3 regions of the Mameliella sp. LZ-28 genome follow, and region 3 is predicted to be linked to each of the others. Evidence: riboswitches for the same ligand, from Rfam matches in the RefSeq annotation. Region 3 holds a riboswitch; each other region holds the start of a gene.

Region 1 (3,985 bases), on a different contig from region 3:
CACCGGGAACCCGGTGAAGCCGTAGCGTTCGGTCAGCATCCGCGCGTCGCCCAGGGTCTGGTCCGGGCGCAGGGTGACGGGGTTGTAGACGATGCCGCTCTCGAACCGCTTGACCCGCCGCACTTCGCGCGCCTGCTCCTCGATCCCGAGGTTCTTGTGGATCACCCCGATGCCGCCGGCCTGCGCCATCGTGATCGCCATCCGGCTTTCGGTGACGGTGTCCATCGCGGAACTCAGAAGGGGGATGTTCAACGCAATCGACTTGGTCACTTGCGTCCGTGTGTCTGCCGTCGACGGCAACACGCTCGAGGCCGCGGGAACAAGCAGGACGTCATCGAAGGTCAGGGCCTCGCGAATCTCCATTGGGGCACTCCTTGGGAGGGATCGGTTGGCGCGTCCCTATCGCACGGGCAGCGGGGAAAGGAAAGAGCGCGCGGCACCGCGTCTCACCCCCCTGCCCCATGCGTGCCCGGCCATCGGTCTTCCATGATCAAGTCATCCAGATCCAGACGACGGCGCCAGCCCCGCGCCTGCAGTTCCGGCTGGGCAAAGGATTCTTCGATATGACCGACGCAAAGATAGGCGACAACCTCGACATGGTCGGGCAAGTTCAACAACGCCCGCAGGTCCTCTTGTCGAAAGATGCTGACCCAGCCGACGCCCAGCCCCTCGGCCCGCGCCGCCAGCCAGAGGTTCTGCACCGCGCAAACCGTGGAATACAGGTCCATGTCGCGGTTGTGCGTGCGCCCCAGCACCACCTTGCCCCCGCGTGTCCGGTCACAGGTCACGGCGATGTTCAGCGGCGCCTTCAGGATGCCTTCGAGCTTCAGCGCGGCGTATTGGCTTCGCTTCTCGCTATCGAACATGGCCTCGGCCTCGGCATTGGCCTGTTCAAAGGCGGCGTGAACCGCGCACCGACGGGCCGGATCGCGGATCAGGAGAAAGTTCCAGGGCTGCATGAAGCCAACCGAAGGTGCCGCGTGGGCGGCCTCCAGCACGCGGCGCAGCATCGCAGGGCAGATCGGATCGGGCAGGAATTCGTTGCGCACATCCCGGCGCGCATTGATGACGTCATAAAGCGCCTGGCGCTCGCAGGCGGCAAACTTGCGCGCTTTTTCGGGCGCAACTGGGGAATCGGGCATTCTTCGGCTCCGCAAAATGACAATGACCGGACGCTGTCCAAGGCGCCGGTCGATGCCGTCAGGCCGGTCTTCTGGCTTGGGGTCTGCCGGGGCGGACGCCTTCCCGGGGCTGCCCCCAGTGGCATCTGTCCGCTCCATCCCCCTTACAGCGGCGGGCCCGCGCCGGTCTTGCACCGGCTTCCCGATTCTCCCCTCGCGAGGCACCTGACGGACGCAGAATGCGACAGGCGGGCCGACGGGGCAATCGCTGATTCTGTCCCCGGAACGCGAAACAGGCGCCCAAAGGGGCGCCTGCAACGATCCATGACGGTCAAGACCCGGTCACTCTGACGCCGCGTCGGCCTTTTTCTTTTCCGCCTTCTCGACAGCCTCGCCGATGGCCTGCACCGACCAGGCGAAATCCACGTCCAGCGCCGTGTCGAACACCCAGTAATCGCGCGGAACGTAGAAATTCGCGGCATAGCCCGTGCCACGTCCGCCCCAGGCCGCAAGGCCGTGGCAGGTCATGCAGTTGGTCTGGATGCCCATGTCGGTCGTCGTCGTGGTCCAGCCACCCGCGCCGTCCGGGATCTGCACCGTCTCGGTGATCCCGATGACCGGCGTGCCGAAACCGGCCTCCAGGTATGGATTGAAGGCCGTCACCAGCGCGCCCACGTTCTTGCCGCCGACTAGCGGCTGGGCCGGCACCAGCATCGAATAGGCCGGCGCCATCGCGTAATGCGCCGCCTGTGTGGTCAACGTATCGGGCCGGGCCGATGCCACCGCTGCACTTGAGGGCGTGTTGGGCCGGGCGGCGTCCGCCTCCCACCAGAAGGTCTGCCAGGTCCACTGCGTCGTCTCGCGAGAGGTGACATGCATGGCCACCAGCAGAGCGATAGAGGTCTCTCCGTCGGTCAGGTCGCGGCTGTCCCCCGTCGACTTGTTGACGAAAGCGGCATCCTCTTTTTTCAGGTCCACGGCGATAAAATCATCGACGGAATAGATGTTCCCCTCGGACGGGCTCTTGCAGTTCACGTCGACCCCGGTCGAGGTTGTCGGCCCCTCGAGGTCGAGATCGACATAGACGCATTGCTGCCAGAGCGTCTCTGGATAGCCGCCCTGTTTCATATCCGGGGTCCAGTTGGCCAGGTCCGGCTCTCCGGGCCAGGCGGTGAAGGCGTACAGCCTGCGGGTCTGGCCATCCGCGCCGGTCCACTCGGTGATGCGATCATCGGTGATCAGCTTGTAGACCGGCTTGACGTTCACCGCCGCATCGGGAAAGCGCACCTTGTCGCCCTGTTCTAGCAGCCGGTCCAGCACCTCCGGTTTACCTGTGCCGGTGTCCAGCAGGTATTGCGCCGAGGGCGGGCTGTAGGCCACGTTTTCCAACACATCTGTATTGACGATGATCCCCGCGGCATTTTTAACCGGCTCGGTCCCGTCCTTCTTTTCCTGCGCGGCGTTGGCCAGGAAACCGTCCACCAGCCCGTGCTTGAACATCTGGTTCGATTCGCCCAGCCGGAACTGATCTACGGGTGACTCGCCGGTGAAGACGTCGATCACATCCGCCTTGGTCAGCCAGGTCTGATAGGTCAGCCGGGCATAGGCGCCCTCCCCCTCGACAGGTTTCGTCAGTCCGGCCCAGATCCCCCAGGCGTGGGCATGGATCGCGTCACTGTTTTGCGGCTCCGCCCGGATCCAGGCGTCGATCTCGGCCTCGGGCGTCGGGAAGCGGACACCCGGCGCGGGTTCCGCAGGCATGTCGACGCCATAGTCCTGCGCCAGGGCCGTCAGCGGCAGCCCTGCCAGCGCCAAGGCCAACAACGGCCGACTCTTGTTAAACGAGTTCATTTCAGTCCCTCCAGTGCAATCAAAGATTGTATCCACATTACGCAGGGTAAGGCATTGCAACGTGTACTCAAGAGGAACTTATCAACCTTAGCGATTATTCGACCCTCGACGCGCAATGCCCCTTGTTGCGCGCGCCCCTCCGACTAGGCTGGCGCCAATCAAGGAGAGCCTCATGAGTCACGGTTACGAATCCGGTCGGCTGAACCTTCCGTTCACCGGCATCTGCACCTTTGCCAGGGCCCCCTACCAGCCCGACTGGTCCAGCCTGCAGGCCGATGCGGCAATCCTTGGCGCCCCTTTCGACGCGGGCACGCAATGGCGCGCCGGGGCACGGTTCGGCCCGCGCGGCGTGCGAGAGGCCTCGACCCTGTTCAGCTTCGGCCACGCGGGCGCCTATGACCACGAGGAAGACGTGACCTATCTGGACGGTGTGCGGCTGGTCGACATGGGCGATGCCGACATCGTCCACACCGACACCGTAACCAGCCACGCCAATATCCGCCGCGGCGTCGAGGCCGCCCTGGCGGCGGGCGCCCTGCCCGTCACCATCGGCGGCGACCATTCGATCAATATCCCCTGCATCGAGGCCTACGAGGGACGCGCGCCCTTCCATGTCCTGCAGATCGACGCGCACCTGGATTTCGTCGACGAACGGCATGGCGTCACGCGGGGGCACGGCAATCCGATGCGGCGCGCGGCGGAAAAATCCTGGGTCACCGGGCTGACCCAGCTGGGTATCCGCAACGTCTCGTCCACTGCGCGCGAGGGCTACGAGGACGCCCGCGCCCGGGGCTCCGACATCCTGTCGGTCCGGCAAGCGCGCAAGCTGGGTCCCGAAGCCACTGCCGCCCGCCTGCCCGAAGGTGTGCCGATCTACATCACCATCGACATCGACGCCTTCTGCCCCTCGATCGCTCCGGGGACCGGCACGCCCAGCCACGGCGGCTTTCTCTACTATGAGGTGCTGGAGATCCTGCAAAACGCAGCGAAGTCTCACCCGGTCGTCGGCATCG
Region 2 (3,985 bases), on a different contig from region 3:
GTCTTGCCGGCGCCGTTCGGTCCCAGCAAGCCATGGATTTCCCCTTTGGGCACGCACAGGGACGCGTCCTGTACAACGCCCCTGCCCTCGACAAAGACACTCAGGTTCCGGATGCAAAGGGCGGCATCCCGGCGAACAGGGTCATGCAACATGACGGATCCCCCGCAGGATGAGGATGAAGGGCGGCGCCGCGAACAGCGCCAGCAACACCCCAAGCGGCAGTTCCTCGGGCGCCAGAAGCACCCGGCACAGCAGATCGACGGCGATCAGGACCACCGCGCCAAGGGCCATCGTCAGGGGCAGCAGAACCCGGTGCCGGGCACCGGTCAGCAGCCGCGCCATATGCGGCACGATCAGACCGACAAAGCCGACGATCCCCGCCACCGACACCGCCAGCCCGGTCAAGAGCACCGTCGCCACGAAGATCAACAGCCGGATGCGGCCGATGCGAAACCCAAGCGCCTGCGCCCGTTCCTCGCCCAGCAGGGTCGCGTCCAGCGCGTTTGCGTTGCGCAGGGCGACCGCCCCAACCACGACAAGACTCAGGCCCAGCATCGGCACCTCATGCCATTGCGTGCCCGCCGCCGTCCCCATCAGCCAGCCCATCGCGTTGCGGGTGGCGTGCGGATCACCGACATAGAGGAAAAAGGCCGTCAGCGACTGGAACATCAGCGACACGGCGACACCTGCAAGGATCACCACCAGAGGGTCGGGCATCCTGCCGCGTCTCTGCGACAGGCCAATGGTCATGAAAAAGGCCAGCGCCGCCCCGAGAAAGGCGATGAGCGGCACGCCAAGCCGGTCGGTCATGCCCGTGGGCAGCCAGATGATCGCCGCCACCGCAGCGGCCGAGGCGCCCGACGACAGCCCCATCAGGTAGGGGTCTGCCATCGGATTGCGCAGGGCCGTCTGCATCAGCGCCCCTGCCAGGGCCAGCCCGGCCCCGATCAGCCCCACCGCCAGGACGCGCGGTATGCGCCACTGCCAGACGATCAGGGACAGTCCTCGCGGGGCGGTCTCATCCCGCATCAGGATGGCAAACCGGTCGGCCCAGGAGATCTGGGCCGTGCCCCAAAGGACACCGGCCAGGGCCACGAACAGCAGCCCCCCAAGGGTCGCGACCAACAGGATCGGAAACCGGGCGGGCACTTAGTCCAATGCCTTGAGCTGCGCATTCACACGCTCGACCCCATCGGCGAAGCGCATGCCAAGCAGGGTCTCCGAGAAGGGCACGACCACGTAGCGACCGTTCCTGACCGCCGACAGCTCTGCCAGTACCGGATCGTTTTCCAGGTAGGCCCGTTTGTCCGCAGCAGTAGACCAATCCGCCTCGATCAGCAGGATCACCTCGGGATCGGCGGCGACGACGCGTTCCCACGAAAGGTCGATCCAGGTGCCATGAACCTCGGAACTGATGCTGTGCAGGCCGGCAGTACGGGCCAGCAGCGCCGGGCCGCCGCAACAGCCGATGGAATAGGGCGTATCCGTCCCGCTGTCATAGATGAACGCGGTCCGGCCACCGCCCGCCGGGTCATTCTGAACCGCGTCGATGCGCGCCCGGGTTTCGGCGATCAGCGCGTCGGCACGGTCCGCCACGCCAAAGATGTCACCGATCACCTCGATGTCGCGCAGGATCGGGGCCTGTGTCAGGGGAACGTCCTTCGGATGCGCGGCCTTGCAGGAGGCATCGGCCAGATAGGTGCCCACCCCCAGGTCATGCCACTTTTGCGCGGCACCCAGGTTGTCCTCGGAAAAGGCGGAACCGAATCCCGCGAACAGGAAGTCAGGCTCTTGCGCAAGGACGACCTCGGCGGCGGGGTATTTCTCTGCCAGCACGGGCACGCTGTCATAGGCCGCTCCCCATTGCTCGGGGATGGCGTCGTCCATGTAGGCGGTTCCGACCATCCGGTCCTGCAGGCCAAGCGCCAGCATGACCTCGGTGGCCTGCTGGTTGAGCGTGATCGCCCGGCTGGGGGGCGCGTCATAGGTAAAGGACGCGCCGCAGCTTTCGACAGTCACCGGGTCCGCTACAGCCGCTCCGGCGGCCATTGCAAGGACGAAACTGAGTTTAAACGGGTTCATGGGTGTCTCCGGTCCTGTGAATCAAAAGATGTCGGGGGATTGCGCCGGCGCCGATCGCCTTGGTGACGACCGCGCGAACATCGGCCACGTCGGTCACCCGGTACCAATGGCCTTCGGGGTAGTGCACGATCACCGGGCCGGCGTTGCAGGGAAACAGGCAACCGGTCGTCGTCACGAGGCAGTCGGCGCTGACGCCCGCCCGGCGCAGTTCGGCCTTGAGAACATCGGCCAGATGAGGCGCGTCCTTGAGGTGGCAACGCGGACCGGCACAGACCAGCAGGTGATGGCGAAACTCCGGCGGCGCATCCCAGCCCTTGCCCAACTCGCCGTCCGGCAAAGGGGCGATGCGCGATGCCGGGACCCGCGCCCGCGCGGCATTCCGCACCAAGCCGGCGTCTTCCTCTGCCGGGCGCGCAAAAAACAGCTCGGGCGCCGCTTCGCCGCGCTTGTGCAACCAGCTTGCCGCCGCCCCGGGCAGCCACCGTTCCAGGCTTTGTGAAAACGGCAAGCCGATGGGCCGCAGCTGAATCCGGCTGGCGCCCTCGGCGGCAAGGGCGTCCAGCACCCGCCAGAGGTTCTGCCCCTCGCCTTCGAGACGCAGGGCGACCGCATGGCACGGGGCTTCCTGAACCAGAGCATCGGCCAGCTTGCGGAACCGGGTGGCGCTGACGTAACTCGCTGAAATCAGGAATACATATGCGTCCATGCCCAGCCCTCGTTCAGAGGAAACAGGCAAGCGCACGGGACCGGGCCCTGTGGAACTGTCATCTTGTCCTCCTCGGGCCCGCCGCCCGATTGGTTGCGATCAATTGATGGCAGGTCTCCTGACTCGCGGATCAAAGCGCGCCGTCCCTTCCCGGATCGCAGTCGATCCAGTGGATTGACGGGTTGCTCACCGCTTACAGTTGCGGGGGCAGTCACGGAATTGAGAGAGGTCTCTCGCACCGTGTTCCCTTTTCAGCCGCTCCGGGGTTGACCCGAACGCAGCACCATCGCCGCAACTGGTGACATGGAAAACCATCACTGTCCAGAACCTTCGCCGCCCCGTCGCGGAAACCGGCCGGCAGTCATGTCCCTGCGCGCGGCAGGGTCGCCGTCGCTGTCACGGGGACGATTTTCGCGGTGAACCGCCCTGCGTTCCGAAGATGTCTGATCTGGAGGTTCGCGCCATCCTCGGTCAAGTAGGGAGCGCGAGTCAGGCAGCAGTGGACCCTTTCATGATCAAGGATTTTTCGTTTTCGGCACTCAACATGGGGGTGTTGGCCACCTTCGTCGGCTATGCGGCCTCCTTTGCGATCGTTCTGGCCGGGCTGACGGCAATGGGCGCCTCGGAGACCCAGGCCGCGACCGGCCTGTTCTTTGCGACCATCGGCATGGGGATCTGCAGTATCTGGCTGCCCATCGTCACGCGCACCCCCGCCGCGGTTGCCTGGTCGACACCCGGCGCCGCCTTTCTTGCGGCAACGGCGATGCTGGCCGGAGGGTTCGGCGAGGCGGTAGGTGCCCTGATCATCTGCGCCCTGCTGATCGTCCTGACAGGGGTCATCCCCGGCCTGGGGCGCGCCGTCGCGGCAATCCCCAAGCCGATTGCAAGCGCGCTGCTGGCCGGGGTCCTGCTGAAGCTCTGTCTTGCGCCGGCGCTTGCGCTCGGGAACCTGCCACTGCTGGTCCTGCCCATCGTCGTGGCCTGGGTCGTGGGCCTGGCCTGGAATCGCCTGGCCGCGATGCCGCTTGCGGTGGCAGCCTTTGTCCTGGTGCTGTTCCTGGGGGTCGACCCGTCGGCACGTACCGACGCGTCTGCGATCAACTGGGGCCCGGTGCTCGATATCGTGCCGCCCAGCTTTTCCCCGCTCTCGGCAATCTCTGTGGCCTTGCCGCTCTACCTGATCACGATGGCGGGGCA
Region 3 (3,985 bases):
CATCCTCGACGGCGAGGGGCGCCCCATGGAGCGGCGCTGGCGTTTCTCGCGCGAGACGATGGCAGAGCTGCCAGACATCTACGCGGCCCTCGAAAAGATGCCCCTTGCTCCCGGCCTGACCACGCCGCCGCCCCTGTCACAGTTCTTTGCCACGCGGCAGGCGGTCCTTGCGCGTGCCGGCTGGCTGCAGGCCGAGGCCTGGGGACTGGAGACCTGGCAATGGCTGGGGGTCCTGACGTACCTGGGTGTCATGGCGCTGGTGCTGATGGCGGGATGGGCCGTCGCGCGCCGACTGGCAGGGCAGGATTCCTGGCAGGGACGCCTTGTAGGACAGTTGGCCGGCCCGGTCGGATTGATGGCCGCCGCCCTTCTGTTCCTTGACGCCAGCGAGCGGTTGGGCCTGACGTTGCGGGCTTTCGGCGCGGTGTCGGGCTTGTCCGCGATGCTGCTGATCCTGGCCAGCGCCGCGCTGGCCTACCGTGTCGTCTCGCTGATCTTTGGCGCGCTTATGGCCAAGGCGACCCAGACCCGTGCCTACACGGACGAAATCGTGCTGTCGCTGGCCCAGGGGCTGATGAAACTGTTGATCGTCGTCGGGGCGGTGATCGGCTGCGCCGATGTTGCCGGCCTGCCGTACGAGGGGGTCCTGACCGGTCTGGGGATCGGTGGCGTGGCCCTGGCCTTTGCCGCACGCGAAACCGTGTCCAACATCATAGGCGGCGCGATCCTTCTGTCGGACCGCCCCTTCCGCAAGGGCGACCTGGTCGAGGCAGCCAACACGCTGGCCGTGATCGAGACGGTGGGCCTGCGGTCGACGCGCCTGCGCAAGCTGGACGACACCCTGATGATCGTGCCCAACGCCCAGCTTTCGGACCAGGTGATATCCAACTGGGGCAGCCGGCGGAGGCGTCGCGTGCTGATGAAGATCGGCCTCACCTACGAAACCCCGCGTGCGCAACTGGAACAGTTCGTGGCGCGGCTGATGGAGATCTACCGCGATCAGCCGGAGGCCGAGACAGACAATGTGACCATCGGCATCAAGTCGCTTGGCCCCCACAGCATCGACATCGAGCTATGGGGGCACTTTCGCGTCTTCAGCTACGAGGCGCAGATCGCCGCGCAACAGGCGCTGATCCTCGACATCCTGTCCCTGGCCGAAGAGTTGGGCGTCAGCTTTGCCTATCCGACGCAGACCGTGCACCTGGCCGCGGACAATGGCGGGGTCCCGACCACGGCATAGACTGCGGCCAAAGGCTCCGGTCAGATCGACAACCGCCGTTTCCGGGCGCCTCCGCGCCTTTGCGGCTGTGGCAAGGGTAGATCCAGCGGCACCGCTGGACGGCGGATGGATTGGTGCAGCAGGTCGCAGAACACCGCCACCGCCGGATCCGTGCCGGCAAAGGGCTGGGCCCGCATCCAGGCACGCACAGCTTCTTCCTCGTAGCTTGCGCAGCCCGGCAGGCTGCCAAGCCATTGCATGTAGCCCATGCTTGCCAGTTCCCGGGCCCGTTCCGGTGTTTCGGCCCGTGTCTGTAAAAGGGTCAGCACCCGTTCGATCGTCATCGCGCCCTCCGCGCAAAGCTGGGGCGGGGATCATGGATCGGCGGCAGGACGGGCGGCAGGTTGCCATTCGTCTTTCGCGTCTCCGGGGCACCCCGCCCGGGTTGAGTGGCTTGGGCGCAGGGCGCCCGGCGATGGCAGGTCTCCTGACTTGCGGGTCAAGGCGCAGTCCCGAACCTTCCCGGGCCGTGCGGCCCAGTGGTCACTTCGGGATGGCTCGCCGCTTACAGTTGCGGGGGCAGTCGCGGATTTGGGGCATGGCCCCGCACCGCGTTCCCTTTTCAGACCGCGCGGACGCGGTCACCATCACAGGCCAAAGTGGCGCAGCATCTTGCCGCGGTCAAGCGGTTCGCGCCCCGGACCATCGCTTGTGCCAGAGCGTCGCAGGCGACAGACTGCGGGCGTGGGCCAGATCACCGTCAAACAACTCGAAGCCTTCGTGCAGGTGGCCGACCTGGCCAGTTTCCACCGCGCGGCGGAACGGCTGAACACCACGCAGCCCAATATCTCGACCCGGATTTCGGCGCTTGAATCGCTGCTGCGGCTGCGCCTTTTCAACCGCGATGCCGGGTCGCTCCGGCTGACGCCGACGGGGCGCAAGATACTGCCCCGCGCCCGGGCCGTGCTGACCGCGATGGACGGCTTCCTGGCCGCAGCCGGAGAGGATCATCTGTTCGAGGGCGTGCTGCGCCTCGGCGTGACAGAGATGATCTGTGCACAGCTGGCTGGGTCCATTCCTGCGCGTCCTCAAGGACCGGTTTCCGGCCATCGACGTGGAACTGACCGTGGACCTCTCGGCCAGCCTTTCGCCGTCGCTGTTCAGCCGGGGGCTGGACCTGACGCTGCAAAGCGGGCCGTTCGGACGGCAGATCTCGGGCGGCGTGGACCTCGGCGAGTTTCCGCAGGTCTGGGTCGCGGCGCCGGGGCTGGGCTTGCAGGGTCGCGCGTTGAGCCTGCGCGACATCGCGCGGCACCCGGTGCTGACCCATGCGCACGGCACCCTGCCCATCGAGCAGTTGCGCGACCATATCGCGACCAGGCGGCTGGTGCCACTGCGTTACCTCTGGGTGCCGGACCCACTGCGATTTCGCGCACGCTACGACGCCGGTCTGGCGCCCTCCTATGTCATGCGCGCGGCGGAACTGGCGCAAGAGGTGGCCCGGGCGCATCTGGAGGCGGCCGAGGATCAGGAAAAGCGATCCTCTTGATCCGATCAAATAATTGGATTGCATTGCGGTGGCTCGCTAGGTTTCCCGGTATCGCTGACAGGAGCCTTTCATGCCCGAACCACAGTATCGCCTTGGCGTCGACATCGGCGGCACCTTCACCGACGTGGTGCTGGAAGGACCGGATGGGCTGACCTCGACCAAGGTGCTGACCACCTACGCCGCTCCGGAAGAGGCCATTGTCGAGGGGCTGCACCGGGTCTGTGACCTGGCGGGCGTGGGGCCCGGGCGGATTTCCCAGGTGATCCACGGCACGACTTTGGCCACCAATGCCCTGATCGAGCGGCGCGGCGCGAAAACCGCGTTGGTCACGACCGAGGGCTTTCGCGACGTGATCGAGATGCGCACCGAAAGCCGGTTCGAGCAATACGACCTGAACCTCGTGCTGCCCGAGCCTCTCCTGCCCCGCAACCGGCGATACACGCTGCGCGAACGCATGGACGCGGATGGCGGCGTGCTGATCCCGCTGGACCGGGCCGAGGTCGAGGCCCTGGCCGACAGGCTGCGCGCGGGGGGCTATGACAGCGTGGCCGTTGGCCTGTTGCACGCCTATGCCAACGACGCGCATGAGCGCATGGTGGCCGAGGTGCTGGCCGAAGCTTTGCCGGGTGTGGATGTCTCGCTGTCCTCCGAAGTCTCGCCGCAGATGCGCGAATACGAGCGATTCAACACCACAATCGCCAATGCCTATATCCGCCCGCTGATGGCGTCCTACCTTGGTCGCCTGAAGGATCGCCTGGCACATGAGGGCGCGGCGTGCCCGGTCTTCCTGATGCATTCGGGCGGCGGCATCCTCTCGCTGGAAATGGCGACGAAATTCCCGGTGCGGCTGGTCGAAAGCGGCCCCGCCGGGGGCGCGATCTTTGCGGCCGAGATTGCCGCGCGGCACGGGCTGGACCGGGTGCTGAGCTTCGACATGGGCGGGACGACGGCCAAGATCTGCCTGATCCGCGACATGGCACCCAAGACGGCGCGGGTTTTCGAGGTGGCGCGCAGTTACCGGTTCAAGAAGGGGTCCGGGATGCCAATCTCGATCCCGGTGATCGACATGGTCGAAATCGGCGCCGGCGGCGGGTCGCTGGCCTCGGTGGATGCGATGAACCAGATCCGCGTCGGCCCGGAAAGCGCCGGGTCCGAACCCGGCCCGGCCTGTTACGGGCGCGACGGGACGCGGCCCGCCGTGACCGATGCGGACCTTG

What was found. Region 3 has a riboswitch for cobalamin ahead of G9Q80_RS10840 (hypothetical protein). Riboswitches for the same ligand answer to the same signal wherever they lie in the genome.
Region 1: another riboswitch for cobalamin. It lies ahead of bluB (5,6-dimethylbenzimidazole synthase); the one in region 3 lies ahead of G9Q80_RS10840 (hypothetical protein).
Region 2: another riboswitch for cobalamin. It lies ahead of G9Q80_RS07290 ((2Fe-2S) ferredoxin domain-containing protein); the one in region 3 lies ahead of G9Q80_RS10840 (hypothetical protein).

What each region holds. Positions count from the first base shown of each region.
Region 1 is NZ_JAANYX010000011.1:66,915-70,899, reverse strand. It holds gene guaB (IMP dehydrogenase) at 1-363, opposite strand, end outside; gene bluB (5,6-dimethylbenzimidazole synthase) at 447-1,142, opposite strand; cobalamin riboswitch at 1,187-1,365, opposite strand; gene G9Q80_RS06945 (hypothetical protein) at 1,464-2,972, opposite strand; gene G9Q80_RS06940 (agmatinase) at 3,145-3,985, shown strand, end outside.
Region 2 is NZ_JAANYX010000011.1:147,968-151,952, reverse strand. It holds gene G9Q80_RS07305 (ABC transporter ATP-binding protein) at 1-152, opposite strand, end outside; gene G9Q80_RS07300 (FecCD family ABC transporter permease) at 142-1,149, opposite strand; gene G9Q80_RS07295 (ABC transporter substrate-binding protein) at 1,150-2,082, opposite strand; gene G9Q80_RS07290 ((2Fe-2S) ferredoxin domain-containing protein) at 2,069-2,788, opposite strand; cobalamin riboswitch at 2,880-3,091, opposite strand; gene G9Q80_RS07285 (benzoate/H(+) symporter BenE family transporter) at 3,300-3,985, shown strand, end outside.
Region 3 is NZ_JAANYX010000012.1:51,676-55,660, forward strand. It holds gene G9Q80_RS10835 (mechanosensitive ion channel family protein) at 1-1,240, shown strand, start outside; gene G9Q80_RS10840 (hypothetical protein) at 1,261-1,563, opposite strand; cobalamin riboswitch at 1,680-1,883, opposite strand; partial or broken gene G9Q80_RS28575 (helix-turn-helix domain-containing protein) at 2,006-2,098, shown strand; gene G9Q80_RS28160 (LysR substrate-binding domain-containing protein) at 2,274-2,768, shown strand; gene G9Q80_RS10850 (hydantoinase/oxoprolinase family protein) at 2,839-3,985, shown strand, end outside.